4 regions of the Ruegeria sp. CDSA141 genome follow, and region 4 is predicted to be linked to each of the others. Evidence: riboswitches for the same ligand, from Rfam matches in the RefSeq annotation. Region 4 holds a riboswitch; each other region holds the start of a gene.
What was found. Region 4 has a riboswitch for cobalamin ahead of AC2FLP_RS19010 (hypothetical protein). Riboswitches for the same ligand answer to the same signal wherever they lie in the genome.
Positions count from the first base shown of each region.

Region 1: another riboswitch for cobalamin. It lies ahead of AC2FLP_RS08965 (DUF1636 family protein); the one in region 4 lies ahead of AC2FLP_RS19010 (hypothetical protein).
Region 2: another riboswitch for cobalamin. It lies ahead of AC2FLP_RS20560 (DUF4198 domain-containing protein); the one in region 4 lies ahead of AC2FLP_RS19010 (hypothetical protein).
Region 3: another riboswitch for cobalamin. It lies ahead of AC2FLP_RS14630 (DUF1636 family protein); the one in region 4 lies ahead of AC2FLP_RS19010 (hypothetical protein).

Region 1 covers NZ_JBXWPT010000004.1:221,410-225,710, forward strand. The annotation lists gene AC2FLP_RS08955 (carbohydrate kinase family protein) at 1-744, shown strand, start outside; gene AC2FLP_RS08960 (D-lyxose/D-mannose family sugar isomerase) at 761-1,426, shown strand; cobalamin riboswitch at 1,531-1,725, shown strand; gene AC2FLP_RS08965 (DUF1636 family protein) at 1,824-2,180, shown strand; gene AC2FLP_RS08970 (ABC transporter ATP-binding protein) at 2,177-2,953, shown strand; gene AC2FLP_RS08975 (ABC transporter substrate-binding protein) at 2,966-3,916, shown strand; gene AC2FLP_RS08980 (FecCD family ABC transporter permease) at 3,918-4,301, shown strand, end outside.
Region 2 covers NZ_JBXWPT010000025.1:19,161-23,461, forward strand. The annotation lists gene AC2FLP_RS20550 (sugar ABC transporter substrate-binding protein) at 1-416, opposite strand, end outside; gene AC2FLP_RS20555 (ROK family transcriptional regulator) at 671-1,795, shown strand; cobalamin riboswitch at 1,922-2,120, shown strand; gene AC2FLP_RS20560 (DUF4198 domain-containing protein) at 2,253-3,038, shown strand; gene cbiM (cobalt transporter CbiM) at 3,045-3,656, shown strand; gene AC2FLP_RS20570 (NikL family nickel/cobalt ECF transporter subunit) at 3,653-4,228, shown strand; gene cbiQ (cobalt ECF transporter T component CbiQ) at 4,228-4,301, shown strand, end outside.
Region 3 covers NZ_JBXWPT010000010.1:64,155-68,455, forward strand. The annotation lists gene cobN (cobaltochelatase subunit CobN) at 1-1,004, opposite strand, end outside; gene cobW (cobalamin biosynthesis protein CobW) at 1,010-2,065, opposite strand; gene AC2FLP_RS14630 (DUF1636 family protein) at 2,067-2,441, opposite strand; cobalamin riboswitch at 2,534-2,740, opposite strand; gene AC2FLP_RS14635 (SLC13 family permease) at 2,967-4,301, opposite strand, start outside.
Region 4 covers NZ_JBXWPT010000019.1:7,987-12,287, reverse strand. The annotation lists gene AC2FLP_RS19015 (alpha/beta hydrolase family protein) at 1-480, opposite strand, end outside; cobalamin riboswitch at 551-771, shown strand; gene AC2FLP_RS19010 (hypothetical protein) at 863-1,270, shown strand; gene AC2FLP_RS19005 (protein-tyrosine phosphatase family protein) at 1,262-1,774, opposite strand; gene AC2FLP_RS19000 (DNA polymerase III subunit gamma/tau) at 1,946-3,709, shown strand; gene AC2FLP_RS18995 (TauD/TfdA dioxygenase family protein) at 3,798-4,043, shown strand; gene AC2FLP_RS18990 (TauD/TfdA family dioxygenase) at 4,119-4,271, shown strand.

The sequences.
Region 1 (4,301 bases), on a different contig from region 4:
ATCGATGGCCTGAAAGCCAGTCATGTGGACACGACGCATGTGATTATCTCGGACCGCCCGACCACGCTTGCCTTTGTACAGCTTTCTGATGGGCACGCGTCTTACAGCTTTGTTGATGAAAACACGGCGGGCCGGATGTTGCTGCCCGAAGACTTGCCCGATCAACTTCCAGCGGTTTCCGCTCTGTATCTCGGTGGTATCAGCCTTGCCTGTGAACCTTGCGCAGATGCTTATGCCGCCATCCTGGACCGCCACGGTTCCGACCGGGCTGTGATGCTGGATCCGAATATCCGCCCGGGTTTCATCAAGGATCAAACCCGATTTAGAACGCGTTTGAACCGCATGGTCTCACGAGCAGATATCGTCAAGGTTTCAGACGAGGACTTGGACTGGATCATTCCGGGTAACGAATCCGAAGCCGCGAAGGCGTCTCTGCTGTTGCAGGCGGGTCCAACCGCTGTCATCGTTACGCGTGGCAGCGACGGGGCGCACGGTTACTTGGCAGATGGTTCAGAAGTCTCGGTTCCTGTGAAGCCCGTTGAAGTAGTCGACACAATCGGCGCAGGTGACACGTTCAACGCTGGCGTCCTGACCGGTCTCAGCCGTGCAGGGCATCTGACCAAATCAGGTCTGCGCGGATTGACTGCGGAAAACTTGCGAACGGCTATGGAACTGGGCGCGGATGTGGCCGCAGTGACCGTATCCCGAGCCGGGGCGGAACCGCCTTGGGCGCATGAGCTTTGATCTTTAGAATGGCACAATGAAACGATCTGAAATCAACCGTATCAAATCCCAGGCACACGCGTTTATTCAGTCCTTCGGTGCCGTGTTGCCACCCTTTGCGAATTGGACGTCAGAGCAAATGCGCAGCCCTCTGGCGGAAACGATTCGCAACCGCGGGCTGGGATGGGACATAACCGATTACGCACAAGGCCGTTTCGACGAACTTGGGCTTTTTCTGTTCACTCTGCGCAATGGTGAGGCGAAGGATCTGAAATCCGGGCGCGGGATGCTCTATGCGGAAAAACTGTTGATCTCGAAAGACAATCAGCTTTCTCCGATGCACCGACATATCGTCAAAGCAGAAGACATCATCAACCGGGGCGGCGGCGACCTCGTTCTGGAAATCTATGCGTCGGATCCAAACGGTGGCGTTGACCGCGACAACCCGGTGACGGTCCCCAGCGATGCCTGCCCTGTAACCTTGCAACCCGGAGAGCACTTGCGGCTGAAGCAGGGGCAAAGTGTAACTCTGATGCCCGGCATCTGGCACGCTTTCTGGGCGGAGCGCGGCGATTGCCTTATTGGCGAGGTTTCGACCGTGAATGACGACCGTACGGACAATGTCTTTGAAGAGCCAATCCCGCGGTTTTCAAAGGTCGAAGAAGATGCAGAGCCGGATTTCCTGCTTGTATCGGACTATTGACACCGTTCGGTCCGGGCTGGCGTGAACAGGATAGTCGGCTCAACTATCGCAAATCCTTCCACCACCCCACACCGTCTGCCGCTTGACAAGTCTTGCGTAGCCGGACTAGCTGATCGGGATGGTTCCGCAAGGGATGAAAATGGGAATACGGTGCGGCGCAGGGATGCGCCAAGTCCGTGACTGCCCCCGCAACTGTAAGCGGTGAGCGACGCCACTGTACCACTGATCCGAAAGGGTTGGGAAGGTGGGCCGAGCCTTGACCCGCAAGTCAGGAGACCTGCCATCGCATGGTAAACCAACCCGGGGCGGGGCGTCCCCGAAGGAGGCTTGATGGCGCGTTTGCGTAATATATGGGTATTTGCCCTCTGTCTGCATCTGGCAAACGACGGAGATGGCAATGGCCTGCTATTCTGATCACTACGTTCTGATCTGTTCAACATGTCAGGGGACGATGCCTGCCGAGGCCGCGCAAGACGCACTGGACGCTCAGTTGCCTGACGGTTTTGAAACCCGAATGGTGGCCTGCATGGCAGGTTGTGAACGGGCCATGACCGTTGGATTTCAGGCCGCAGGCAAAGCGCAGTACCTGTTCGGCGACATTAAGACATCACACGACCTGGCTGCCCTGGTCGAATTCGCGACGCAGTTCGGCGACAGCGACGATGGCTGGACAAGCGCGTCGGACCGTCCTCCTGCCCTCTTTGCAAAGACCCTGTCGCGAATACCCGCTTTGCCATCCCGAGGGACGTCATGAGTTTTCTGGTTGCCGAGGATCTGGAGTACTACGCTCTCAATGGTGATATCCTGTTGCAGGACGTGTCCTTTCGTCTGGAAGAAGGATCAATTCTGGCAATTGCCGGACCGAACGGTGCCGGTAAGACCACTCTGCTGAAACTGCTATGCGGGATCGAACGGATTGCGTTGGGTGATGTTTGGATTCAAGGCAAAAGCCTTCGCACTCTGTCCGCCCGCCAACGCGCCCGATCCATTGCTGTGGTCGGACAGCAGGAAACGCCCGATGGACGGATGCGGCTGCAAGACTATGTTGCGCTGGGACAAATCCCGATTCAGGGTGAACGATCGACGGCTCAACATAAAGCTGATCTTGAACGGGTGCTGACGACGACCGAACTGTCGCATTTCGCAAACAAACCGATGAGCCAACTGTCGGGCGGTGAACGTCAGCGCGCACATATTGCTCGCGCATTGGCCCAGAATCCGTCTTTGTTGTTTCTGGACGAACCAACCAACCATCTGGACCCGGATGCCAAGGGGCACATGCTGTCCTTGGTCGCTGACCTGGGGGTAACGGTCGTCATGATCGTCCATGATTTGGTCATGATCCCGGAATTCGCCAGCCATGTGGCGTTGATGAAAGCCACGCGCCTGACCGGGTTCGGGCCTGTCAGCGAAGTTCTGACCACAGACCGGGTACGTGACACATTTGGTGTGGATTATCTGTGCTTTCAGCACGAAGGCCGCATGATCCCGGCGCTGGATATCCGAAAACGAAAACTGTCATCATAACAGGAGCTAAAAATGATGCACAAACTCTGGCCAGTGGTTGTTTTCACTGGCTTGGCAAGTGGCGCAGCAGCGGAGGCCGTCACGGTGGACAACTGCGGCGAACCGCTTGTTTTTGAAACGGCGCCCGAGCGTCTGGTCGTGCACGACATGAACATGACGGATATGGCCTTTGCACTCGGCCTTCAGGACAAGATCGTGGGGCTTACCGGAATTACCGGCTGGTACAAAACAAGCCCCGATTTTGATGCTCAGCGTGGCGATATCCCAGAACTTGCCCCCAAATACCCGACCATTGAAAACCTTGTGGCCGTCGAGCCCGATCTGTTCTTTGCCGGTTGGTACTATGGCATGAAACCCGGTGGCGATGTCACGCCCGACACCCTGGAACCCTTTGGTATCAAGACCATGGTCCTGACCGAAAGCTGCGTGCATCTGGACAAGAATCGCCCCGAGGCCAGCATGAACCTTTTGTTTGGTGACGTTCTGCGTCTGGGCATGGTCATGCAGGTCGAGGACGAGGCCGAAGCGCTGGTTGCCAACTGGAAGGACCAACTGTCCGCCATTGAAGCAAAAACAGCCGATCTGGCAAAGCCCCGCGTGTTCCTGCTGGACGGACCGGCCGATGCTCCGTTTACTGCCGGCAAGTTCGCCATTCCCGATGCAATGATCGCAGCCGCCGGTGGCGAAAACGTGACACATGATCTGGATACCAGCTGGGGCCGCACGTCGTGGGAAGCCGTGGCAGCGGCTAACCCGGAATTTCTGGTGCTGCTCGACTATCAGTCCGGCAACGGCGCAGAGGACACCTTTCAGTTCCTGAAGGATCATCCGGTGATGTCACAAACGGACGCGGTAAAGAACGAACGCTGGATTGGCCTGCGTTACGAAGAACTGACGCCCGGCCCGGCAAACATCGAGGCGATCGAGAAAATGGCGAAGGCCATGCACCCGGAGACCAACTGATATGGTCCAATTGGGCCGTTTGATTTTGTTGGGGGCGGTTGTTCTGACCGCCCTTTTGCTGTTGTCCATCGTCTACGGGACCACTCCTATCCCCCTGCGCGAAGTTTTTACAGCCATCGGTCTTGGAACCGGTCTGGTGGACGGAGACATGTCGCCCTTGCACCGGATCGTCTTCGACCTTCGCCTGCCCCGCGCCCTGTTTGCTGCCGTGATTGGCGCGGGGCTGGGCGTCGTTGGTGTTGTTTTGCAAACAACGACGCGAAACGATCTGGCAGATCCGTTTCTGTTCGGTCTGTCCTCTGGTGCAGCTGCTGGCGCCGTTCTGGTGATCACGGTCACAGGTGATGTATTGGGCATCTGGACGTTGCCGTTGGCGGCGTTTTGC
Region 2 (4,301 bases), on a different contig from region 4:
ATCAACAGCCCGGCAAGGAAATTGTCCGTGGCGAACGTAGCGTCAGCCGAGTCAATGGGTTCCAGCGGCGTATCCAGAGCGATTACCAGAACCCCTGCATCCCGCGCCTGCTTCACAGCCGGAACGATGGATGATGTGTCCGAGGCCGTCAGCAGAATGCCTTTGGCGCCGTCCAGAATGCAGGTCTCAATGGCTTGCACCTGCGTTTCATGGTCACCGTCGACCTTGCCCGCAAAGGCTTTCAGCGTCATTCCCAGCTCTTCCGCCTTCGCTGTCGCGCCCTCCTTCATTTTGACAAAGAACGGGTTGGTGTCCGTTTTGGTGATCAGGCAAACAGTTTCACCTTCCGCCATTGCACTGCCAGCCATGGCAGCAGCTGCCAGCGCTGTCGCGCCCGCAAGTCTTGCAAGTTTCATCGATAATCCTCCCAGTTTTTCTAATGCCCATGAGGGCACGAGAGCGATCAGGAAAAAATAACCTGATCCCATGAGAAACCATCACAAGAATCAAAAATTGAGTCAATAAATAACTCACTCTTATTTATTATTGACAGGGCGGGTCGGCTTTCTCATTCTCAAGCAAGAAAGGGGTGGTCGTGCCTGAATATTCATCTCAGACAAACTCGATTGGCTCGCACGGGTCAGAGGTGCGCGGAACAAACCAAAGCGGCATGCGGGCCCGAAACGAACGCCTTGTGTTATCTCTTGTCCGGCGCCATCAGGCCCTTGCGAAGTCCGAAATCGCGCGCATGACGGGACTGTCGGCACAAACGGTTTCCGTCATTATGCGTCTATTGGAAAAGGATGGGTTGCTTCTGCGCGGTGAACCGGTTCGCGGGAAAGTCGGGCAACCTTCTGTTCCCATGCGCCTCAATCCGGATGGTGCGTTCTTCTTTGGGCTTAAAGTCGGGCGCCGCAGTACCGAACTGGTTTTGACTGACTTTGTCGGAAATGTGCGGCAACGAGAGAGGCAAACCTATGACTATCCAACGCCGAATGCCACTTTGGATTTTTCCAGGGAGTGTCTTGGGAAAGTGATGTCGTCCATGTCACCTGAGTCCAAAAGCCGGATCGCGGGGCTCGGAATAGCTATGCCCTTTTACCTGTGGGACTGGGCGAAGGCTTTGCAGGTTCCTCAGGAAAAAATGGACCCGTGGCGCGCGTCGGACTTAAAAGCGGACCTGGCTCTCAGCTGCAATATGCCAGTTTTCCTTCAAAATGACGCGACAGCGGCCTGTGGTGCGGAATTGGTTTTTGGCCCGGCTGACGGGCCAAGAGATTTTTTGTATTTCTACGTCGGCTTCTTCATTGGCGGCGGGGTGGTCCTCAATGGCTCGATCTTTTCTGGTCGGGGAAATGCAGGCGCGCTCGGTCCTTTGCCTGTTCCTGATGACGCTGGCGGTGTGAAGCCGCTGATTGACGTGGCCAGCCTTTATGTGCTCGAGCGTGCAATCACGACAGCAGGGGCAACCTCGCATTCTTTATGGGAATCGACCGAGCATTGGGATGTGCCAAAAGCTCAACTGGAGAACTGGTTGAATAAGACCGCGAGCGGGATTGCCTATGCGATTGTATCATCATGCAGTCTAATCGACTTTGAGTGCGTAAAGATTGACGGCTGGATGCCGCCGGACATCAAGGCGCATTTGGTTGAATTGGTCGAAAAGAAACTGTCCGAGGTTAACCTGACCGGTCTTGAGCGCCCTTTGGTGCTGGCGGGGGCCCTGGGCCCGGATGCGCGCTCGCTGGGCGCAGCAAGCTTGCCGTTGTCGGAAAGGTATCTTTCAGAAGCCTAGAAGTGTATTTCCCCTTCTTCCACTGATGCTTACCAAAGCACGTCAAACCACACCAGACTTCCCAGGCTCATAACTTTTTCGACCGCCATCACAATTGATCGTTGACGGAGACTGGGATTGTCTGGCAAGCCGCTGGACATGTCCGGTTCCGGGGCGCGCTCTGGAATCAATAGGGAATGCGGTGCGGGCTCAGGCCCAATTCCGCAACTGCACCCGCAACTGTAAGCGGCGAGCAGGGCTGAAACGCCACTGGGGTTTTCCCGGGAAGGCCAGTCCGACGCTTTGACCCGCAAGTCAGGATACCTGCCGGGCATGTGCCCCCATAAGGGGCGCTCCTCATCGGCGACGGGATGTGCGTCGGACCAGGATGCCTGAAAGGGCAATTTGGCGTTGGATGTCCCGCAGTCAAAGTGAATTTCGCACCGGGATTGGCGCGACGGGACAAGGACGACTGTTCATGAAAAAGCTGCTCAGTGCAGCCGCTGCCGCGATGGCAATTCCTGCCATGGCAAATGCGCATTTCCTTTTGGAATACACCACCGACACCATGATCGAGAAACCCGGCGATGTGCCGGTCAAGCTGATCTTCTGGCATCCGTTCGAGAACGGTCATGTCATGGATATGGAAAAGCCGCAGGAATTCTATGTGATCCACAACGGCAAAAAAACTGATTTACTTGATACGCTGGAACCTGTCCGCTTCACCGGTGGAGAAAACGAGGGGGCGGCGTTCAAAGGCAGTGTTCCTGTCAAACGTTCGGGCGATTACGTGCTGGTGACGGTTCCTCAACCTTATTATGAGGAAGCCGAAGACATCTATATCCAGCAGTTCACCAAAGCGTTCCTGAACCGCAACGCATTGCCGACCGACTGGATGAACCCTGTGGGTCTGCCGACCGAGATCATACCGCTTAACAAGCCGACCAACATCATCGCAGGTTCGACCTTCACGGGCCGTGTGATGGCTGATGGTCAGCCGGTTGCAGGTGCTGAGATCGAGATCGAGTACATGGCCGCCGAACCTGGCATGGAGAGCTCGGCCGCTTCGACACCGAAGGTGTCACCAATGCCGGGTGGTGCCGTGGTCGCCATATCGGACGACAACGGGTACTTTTCGTTTGGCGTTCCAAAAGCCGGTTACTGGGGTTTCGCAGCACTTGGTTCAGGTCCAGTGACCGAACATGAGGGTAAAGAACTTAGTCAGGATGCGGTCATCTGGATCCGCGCCTGGGATCTGGAGTAAACCCAAATGCACATCGTCGACGGAGCCCTTTCCAACCCGGTCGTGGTCGGCGGTGCCGTCGCCGCTGCGGGTGGGATTGCCATGGGCCTCAGGTCACTGGATCTTGACCGCATCCCCACTGCCGGAGTGTTGTCAGCCAGTTTCTTCGTGGCATCGTTGATCCACGTACCCATTGGTCCGTCATCGGTACATTTGATCCTCAATGGCATGGCTGGACTGCTGCTTGGCTGGGCCGCATTCCCGGCTTTGTTCGTCGGGCTTTTGCTGCAGGCGGTCTTTTTCGGCTTTGGCGGATTGACGGTGTTGGGGATCAACACCGTCAATATCGCTTTGCCCGCGGTGGTGGCCGGATTGTTGTTTGGTCGCCTGATCGCGCGTGGGACGCCTTTGCAGGGTGCGATCTGGGGTGGCTTGGGCGGCGCATTTGCCATTGCGGCGACGACCGGCATGGTCGCGACTTCACTGGCACTGTCGGGGGATGAGTTCCTGCCCGCTGCCAAGCTTGTTTTCTTTGCACATATACCTGTCATGGCCATCGAAGCGATTTTGACCGGGTTCGCCGTTTTGCTGGCGCGCAAAGTCAAGCCCGAGCTGTTTGTCAGAGGAGCGACCACATGAAGCATCTGGTTATCACACTGGCTTTGTGCTGTGCGCCTTTGCCTGCGCTGGCGCATAAAGTCATAGCCGGTGTTTTTGTGTCCGGTGATGCCATAGAGGGTGAGATCGGTTTTTCCAGCGGCGATATGGCAAGCGATACCGAAGTCATTGTTACTGGCCCGGATGGGGCAGAGCTGGGTCGCACGGTGACGGATGCAGACGGGTTTTTTATCTACACTCCGAACTCAGCCGTGGCGCATACATTCTTTGCTGACCTGGGCGCCGGGCACGTGGCCCAGATTACTATGCCTGCAGAGGACGTCGCGCAGATTATGGGTGTTGTCGCAGAAAAAGCGGACAGCGCAACTTCGGCGACCATGGCCCAGACTGTCGGTTCCGCGACTTCACTAGGCCAAGAGGAACGACAGATTATCGCAAAGGCCGTTCGTGACGAGTTGCGCCCGCTCAGGCGCGAGATCGCGGCCTATCGCGAACAGAATGACCTGCAAACCATCCTTGGCGGGATCGGGTACATCGTTGGTCTGTTCGGTCTGGGCTTTTACATGGCGGCGCGCCGCAAGCTGGCGGCCTGATGGCACACGTCCTGGGGCACCAAGAGAAAACACTGGCCGAAGCCGGTGACGGGCCTGAAGGTCTGATCAACCT
Region 3 (4,301 bases), on a different contig from region 4:
GGTTCCTTGAAAGACGCGACTCCCGCCGAGATCCGCCCATCAACCTCCGGCAGTACCACATGCATGGCCAGATCGGCGGGGGACAGCCCGCGTTCTGCTTCGGCCCACGCTTTGCGGCGCGAGGTGGCGAGAGCGACCTGAAACACAGGCACATCTGCTGCGTCCAGAGGCGATGTTCCCGACGCACCTTTGCCCGAGAAGGAAGTGGCATTGACAATTGCCGATGGTTTCAGCGCAACAACCTGTTCCCGCAACCAGTCGGCGGCCACAGGCGCCTTGAGCGACGGGGCAAACAGGCCCATCGCCTCGAATCCACGGGCCCGCAGGCTGCGGATCAGGGTGGCGATCGGGGCGGTGTCTGCCGAGGTCAGGTAAGCGCGGTAGAAGGTGACGAGGATGCGTTTAGCGTTATCTTCGAACGCGGTTTCCACCGGGATTACGCCGCGATCCGGACACCACGCGCCACATTCGGGCAAGGTCTTGGCGCCCATCACCGGACCGGCATAAAGCCCTGCCGCCAGAGCCATCTGTGCCAGTGCGGCCTGTGCCGCGACCTCGCCGCCGGTATCGCACAGATGCGCCAGCCGCCGCAGGGTCGAGACGGGCAAGGTGGAATAGTCATCCAACCGCGTATCCTCGCGCCCGTCCGCTGGGAGGACGGCCAGAGCGATGCCTTTGGCCTGCGCCAGTGCCAGAACCTGCTGCAGGCCATAGGACCAGTAGGGCACGCCACCGATCAGACGGATCAGAATGCCCTTGGCGCCCTCGAGCGTCTGCTCGACATAGGTGTCAACGGACAGCGGGTGTTTCAAAGCTGTCAGATTGGCCAGCCGCAGGGTCGGCATTCGCCCATCCGGTCCGCCACCACGATGCCAGCCCGCCGCGAAAGCACCCAGGTCGCTGTCCGAGAAAGACAGCACCACCAGTTCTGCTGGGCTCTGGCCCAGATCGGTCGGGGTCTCGGTTTCCTCGAGCCCGTGGCTTTCGCGGAAGACGACGTGCATGGGTCTTACTCGGCAGCCTCACGCACACCCACGAGGATATCGCGGATTTCCGCCTCTTTGATGTCGTCATGCTCGGCGATTACGACCAGACGCGAACGGCGCTCTTCGCCGGGTTCCCACGGACGGTCATACTGGTGACGTACCCGCGCACCCACGGCTTGTACCAACAGACGCATGGGCTTTCCCTGAACGGCGGCATACCCTTTGACCCGCAGGATGTTCAGCTCATTGGCGAGGCGTTCGATTTTGGCCACCAGTTGGGTCGGATCGGCTTGCTCGGGCAACTCGACGATGATGCTTTCGAAATCGTCATGCTCGTGATCATGGTGGCCGTCGTGATGCGAAGGGCGGGCGTCCATGTCATCCTCGGCGGCGGCTTCCAAACCCAACACAACGCGAACGTCCACCGCACCTTCGGCCACTTCGACCACGGGCAGGGGACGCGGCGCCTCGGCGGCGATGATCTCGCGTGCTTTTACCACGCCTTCAGGGCCGGCGAGGTCGGGCTTGGTCAGCAGGATGATGTCGGCGCAGGAGATCTGATCCTCGAACACCTCGGACAGGGGCGTTTCGTGGTCGATCGAGTCATCGGCCATGCGCTGGGCATCCACCGCTTCGACATTGGGCGCGAAGCGACCGGCGGCTACAGCCTCGGCATCGGCTAGGGCGATCACGCCATCCACGGTGATTTTCGAGCGGATGTCGGGCCAGTCAAACGCCTTCAGCAATGGTTTGGGAAGCGCCAGTCCCGAGGTTTCGATCAGGATGTGATCCGGGCGCGGTTCCAGAGCCATCAGGGCCTCGATGGTGGGAATGAAATCATCTGCCACGGTGCAGCAGATGCAGCCATTGGCCAGTTCCATGATGTTTTCCGCCGGGCAATCGGGAATGGCGCAGGATTTCAGGATGTCGCCATCGACGCCTACATCGCCGAACTCGTTGACCACGACAGCAAGGCGCTTGCCCTGCGGGTTCTGCATCAGATGACGCACCAAAGTGGTCTTGCCCGAGCCCAGAAAGCCGGTGATCACTGTGACGGGGAGTTTTTCGAGGTTCGACATGTCAGGCTCCAATCGGGGGAATGCGCGAGGCACAGTTTTTTCGGAAATGTTCGGGGCGTTCGCGCCATTTCACCAAACCATCTTCAGTGGCCAGATACTTGGTCGCACCGTCGACAATGACGTCGACATGATCTGTTTCGCTCAGGTTTTCATAGACGAATGTCCAGCGGCCCGGCCCGCCGCGCAATACGATCGAACAACCTTGATCGCAGTTAGACAGGCATTCTACGGCTTTCAGGGTGACACCGTCGGGCAGGTCAGCCTGTTCCAGGGCCTTGTGCAACAAAGCGCCCGGGCGTTGCGCGTCATCTTCGACAGGCAGGCCGCGACGGCAGGTGGTACAGACCAGCAACTCGACTGGTGTGGTCTCGGTCATGTCTCTCATCCCCCCAAATCCTCTTCGCGGGGGACGGGGTTTCATGCGGGCCACGATTGGTCACGGACCCGACACCGGAACACCCCGCCCGGTTTCAACTTCGGTTGTTGGCAGGTCTCCCGGCTTGCGGATGCCAGAGGAGGGCCTCTGTCGGATGTCCCGCCTTCCCGGCCTTTGGGCCAGTGGCATTGGGCATCCTCTCCGTTCACGGTCGCGGGGGCGGCTGCGTTTGGCGGCATGACCGTTGACGCATTCCCTTTTCATCGGCTGTCACCGACACCAACGAAAGGGACATGCGGCACCGCTGGCCTGCTTGTCAAGCGAGTCGCGCGTAACAATGATGTAGAGGAGTAGAAAGCGACCTGTGGGCGTCGATGGGCGGCATGTCGTGCGGGGTTCAGCCTGAGATGAGCCCGGCGACGAACGGTATCTCTGCTAGGGTCGTACACTGTGGTGGGTGGGTGCCTCGACAGAACTTGTCACGATGGTGGGAAAAGACCGCCGAACACCCCGGATCCTCTCGCGCTAATAGATGACGTTGATCATGAGCAGAGAGACGACCAGAAACAGCACAGTCATGATCCCACCGGAACGCACGAAATCCATCACCTTGTATCCTGCCGGACCCATAATCAATGCGTTTACCTGATGGGTTGGGATGATGAAGCTGTTCGATGTGGAAATGGCGACGGTCAGTGCAAAAACCGATGGATTCCCACCAGCCGCTATCGCAATCGATATCGCCAAAGGCACCAGCAGGACAGTGGCCCCGACATTTGACATGACCAGAGAAAAAGCAGTCGCCAGAACGGCGATTCCGGTTTGCAGCGACCAGAGCGGCCAGCCGTCCAGAATTATCATGATCTGCTGGGCGATCCACGCAGCTGTGCCTGTGTTCTGTACGGCTTGTCCCAACGGTATGAGGCAGGCGAGCAGGAATACGGTGTTCCACCCGACCGCCCGGTATGCCTCATCCACGCTGAGCACACGGGTCAACATCATGCCTACCGCTCCGGTAAGAAGGCAGAGCGAAAGCCGGACGTCCGTGAACAGGATCAATGACAGCGAAATGGCGAAAAATGCCAGGGCCCAGCCGACTTTTTGCGGCCTCAGTTCGTCCTGGGGAAAGTCCGTTGTCACAACGACGAAGTCCGGGTCGCGCTTGATCCGCATCAGGTTGTCCCATCTGGTATGCGCCACGAGCATGTCACCGGCCTGAAACTTTTCGAGCCCGATCTGAGTGGATTCGTGATCCTCGGTCTCGACATGGCTCAGCGTCTCTTCGCCGCGGTGAATGGCCAGCAGCGACATGCCATAGGTCTTGCGGAACAAAAGCTCGCGGGGGCATTTGCCGATCAGCTTGCTGTCTGGCGTGACGACCACCTCGGCCACGCCTGCATTGGTGGGGGCGAACTCTTCGACAAAAATGTCCAAATCCGGAAGAACGGTAAGCCCGTATTTCTTGGCGAACGTCTCGACCTCCCAACGGCGGCCGACGATGGCCAGCCGACACGGGGCCGCAATTTCGGCTGTCAAAACCTGAACCATCGAGGTTTTGCCGCGATAGAAGGTGGAAATGATGTACAGGTGGTTTTCGTGGTTGATGTCGGCCAGAATCTCTCCGACCAAGGGGCTGTCCTCGGGCACTACGACTTCGAACACGTCGGCTTTGAGGCCATAGACCCTTTGCAGGTATTCCTGTGTCCCTTGTCCGGTGCCCGTATTGTCAGGCCCTTCAGCCACGGGCAAAACCCAGCGTCCTAACAGCAAAAAGTAACCAATTCCCGTTAGGATCAGAACTGCACCGATCGGTGTGACCGAGAACAGGCTGAAGGGCGCCATTTTCTGAGATGCCGGCAA
Region 4 (4,301 bases):
CACACAGATCATCCGGTCAATCAGATCGATATCCGGTTGTACTGGCCCCAACATCGCGCCGACGGAATGGCCGATGGTCCAGTGTTTCGCATTCGGGTATCGCCGACGCATTTCCGCCCGTGCCGCAGGCATGTCGATCAAGGCCCAATCCGCCATGGTCGCACGCGAATCTTTCAGGCGGCCCGTTAAAGAATACCCATAATCCCTATAGTCATAGGTCAGGCAGGCCATACCCTTCTCAGCGGCAAGCCATCGTGCGAAATGACGGTAATAATCACGCGGCACACCCGTTGCACTGTTCAGCACGACGACGATTTCGGGCGAAGTTACCGGGCTATACAATCGGGCGGACAGCGTTTTCTGCCCGGACGGAAACCGAAACTCCTCGGTCAATACCGTTTGCTCTGTATCCAACATGATCTCTGGCTTTTCGCTTGGTAAATCCGGTTTCCGAACCTCAACACCCTCGACACTATGCATGAACCAACATCGTATCCAGCATGACCAAGCGTCCGGTCAAAAGATCGGCTTGACTCGGTGCGTGCTCAAACGCTAGCGGTTGTGTGATGGTTTCCGGCCTCCACAAGGGGTCGGGATGAAAAGGGAACACGGTGCGGTAATGTCTGGTCATACAGGCAACAACCAAATCCGCGACTGCCCCCGCAACTGTAAGCGGTAAGCGATGCCAAAACACCACTGGCCCAATGGCCGGGAAGGTCGGCAAAGCAATGACCCGCAAGTCAGGAGACCTGCCATCGGAAACGAAACCGAAACTCGGGCGGGGTGTCCGGGCAGGTCCTGACGGCATCACGCTGTCCCACCTGTCCCAAATATCCTGTCCGCTACGCGCGGAGGGCGCAGGATGATCTGGAAGACAAAAACGCATGAATACAGTGCAACAGTATGTCAGCGGACGGGCAAAACCTGCCCCGCTTTGGCGCGGCTGGCGCGCTCGATATCCGAAGCCGTGACACAGGCGACCTTGGCCACAAGTGACGATTTGGAGGTTGAGGGCAGCAGTGAGCTGTCGCATTGCGCCGAAGGATGCCATGCAATTTTTCTCGCGCGATCAGACAGCATTCGTATCTTTTGCGGGACGCAGCCCGAAGCCGCAATTGAGCCCCTGAACGGCTATGCCGACTTGATCTTCGGAAACACGTTCAGTGCGATGCCATCCGGCGTCGTGAAAAACCCACCCTGCGCGATGATCCAGGTTTTCACGATCCGGCCTCGAAAACCCGTTTGCGCGCCCGCGCAGATTTCAATCTGATTCCAGACTGACCCGTGCCTGGGCACGCCGAGAGGCCCAGGCCAGTTGCGCATCCGTTTCGACAGCGCAAGGACGTACCGCCCGCAATCGTTCCAGCGCTGTGTCCGCGCGTTCGCCGCATTCGACCATCAGCCGCAGAACAACCATACCTGACCTGCCACAGCCCCCACGGCAGTGCACTAAAACGCGACCTCCACCTGACAGCGCGTGCCGGGCTGCGGCGCTGACAGACGGCCACGCGTCCTGAACCGCCTGTGTCGGCGCTCCGAAATCTTCGATCGGAAGGTGAACCCATCGGCTGGCGCGGCTTTGAATGTCGCTGCCGAAATCCTTCGCGCCATCCTGAAGCATCTCGACATCCGTTGTCATCGATACAACAAGCCCCGGCTGCCAGGCTGCGATCGTATCCAGATCGCTGAAATAATCCCCGCCACGTCCGGGCATCGAGGTCAGTGCAAGCGTTCCGCCTCCGACTTGCAGGGCGTAGATCACCAGCTGCGACATGAAACGTGTCCTCCCCGAAGAACTCTTTACAAAAATGAGTCATTAAATCTGCTAACGCAGTTTAGTGCGAAAGCGACTCGTTTCTAAATCAAAAATCATGACACCACGCTGTGGACGCGGGCAGCGGTGGCCACTACGCTGTGCCCAAGCACCGAATCCCAACGAGAAGACATGACAGACAGCTCCAGCCCCGCCTATAAGGTTCTCGCCCGCAAATATCGCCCGGAAACCTTTGCCGATCTGGTGGGTCAGGATGCCATGGTGCGCACCCTGAAAAACGCGTTCGCGGCCGATCGGATCGCGCAGGCCTTCATCATGACCGGCATTCGCGGCACCGGCAAAACCACGACCGCGAGGATCATCGCCAAGGGCATGAATTGCATCGGTCCGGACGGAACCGGTGGCCCCACAACCGAGCCCTGCGGTCAGTGCGAACACTGTGTCGCTATCATGGAAGGTCGCCATGTCGACGTGATGGAGATGGACGCCGCCAGCCGCACAGGCGTCAACGATATCCGCGAGATCATCGACAGCGTGCGCTATCGCGCCGCCAGCGCGCGTTACAAGATTTATATCATCGACGAGGTTCACATGCTCTCGACCAGTGCTTTCAACGCGCTGCTCAAGACGCTGGAAGAACCGCCCGCGCACGTGAAGTTCATCTTCGCGACCACTGAAATCCGCAAAGTGCCTGTCACAGTACTGTCCCGATGCCAGCGCTTCGACCTGCGCCGGATTGAACCCGAAGACATGATTGGCCTTCTGAGCAAGATCGCCGAAGCGGAAAGCGCCCAGATTGCCGAAGACGCGCTGGCACTGATCACCCGAGCAGCGGAAGGATCGGCCCGGGACGCGACCTCGTTGCTGGATCAGGCGATATCGCACGGGGCTGGCGAGACGACCGCCGATCAGGTCCGTGCAATGCTTGGACTGGCGGACCGTGGCCGCGTTCTGGACCTTATGGATATGATCCTGCGCGGCGACGCCGCGGGCGCACTTACCGAGTTGAGTGGGCAATACGCCGAAGGCGCGGACCCGCTGGCGGTGCTGCGCGACCTGGCCGAGATCACGCACTGGGTGTCCGTCGTAAAGATCACACCTGACGCGGCCCAGGACCCGACGGTTTCTCCGGACGAACGGACCCGGGGCCAACTCATGGCCGAGGCTCTGCCGATGCGGGTCCTGACCCGCATGTGGCAAATGCTGCTGAAGGCGCTCGAGGAAGTCTCCGCTGCCCCCAACGCGATGATGGCCGCTGAAATGGCCGTTATCCGCCTGACTCATGTGGCTGATTTGCCCAGCCCCGAAGAGCTGATCAAGCGATTGCAGGATACCCCGCCACCGCCGCAGGGCGGGCCCAACGGCGGCGTGCCCATAGCCAGACAGGGTGCGGTTCCAACGCAAGCTGGCGCGGCCCATCCGCCTGCCTACGCGTCGCCCCCTCGCGGTGCCGGTGGTGCGCCGGTTGCAGCTCTGGCGCAGGATGCTCAAACGGCCCTTGCGCGGTACCCGACCTTCGACCACGTGGTCGAACTGATCCGGACCAATCGCGACGTGAAGTTGCTGGTTGAGGTGGAAAACGGCGTGCGCCTCGTGTCCTATCAGCCCGGACGAATCGAATTCACACCCGCCGCTCAAGCACCGGCGGATCTGGCTCCACGGCTGGGCTCTGCCTTGCAACGCTGGACAGGAAACCGGTGGGCGGTCTCGATTGTCTCGGATGGGGATGCACCCACAATTGGGGAAATACGGGACGAGGCCGAGCTGGCACTGAAATCCGAGGCTGAACAACACCCTTTGGTTCAGGCTGTGCTGGCGCAATTCCCCAAGGCGAGAATCACCAATATCGAGACGCCGGAACAACGCGCCGCCAAGGTCGAGACCGAAGCTCTTCCCGAAGTTGAAGACGAGTGGGACCCGTTCGAGGAAGACTGACCTTGCCACCCGTCATCTCGTGTCACAAGTGATACTCATCGACTCTTCCCGTGATTTACACCGTTCCACAACGTGAGCGAGGGATTTCATGCGAGCGTCACCACTGCATCCACTTTTCGAATTGATTGTTCACGACATCGACCTGCGCGAAGTTGCAGGTGATACCTTGTATCCTGACATTCGGCAGGCGTTCGAAACCCACTCAGCGTTGCTGTTTCCCAAACAATCAATCCCGGATACATACCATGTTCGCATCGCCGAACTGTTTGGCCGTTGGAGAATAGAAGAGCTGTGGCGGCGGCACACGACTTTGAATTTCAGATTTCCGAACTGACCTAGAAAACAAAAGACAGCCTTTGCTCAAAGGACGATCTACGCTTGCTGGATTTGCAGGCAAATTTGTTGTGATATGTTGCGGCACACGGACAGTATGTTCCTGCCGGCGCCTGCACTGATCAACATTCTGACGGCCAAGGCCGTGCTCCCGTCGGGTAACCCGACCGAGCTCGCATCGACCCTAGCGGCGTGGGCAGATATGCCGGATCAACTGAAAATACACTGAAGGATGCCATTATCTGGCACCGGTTGTCTC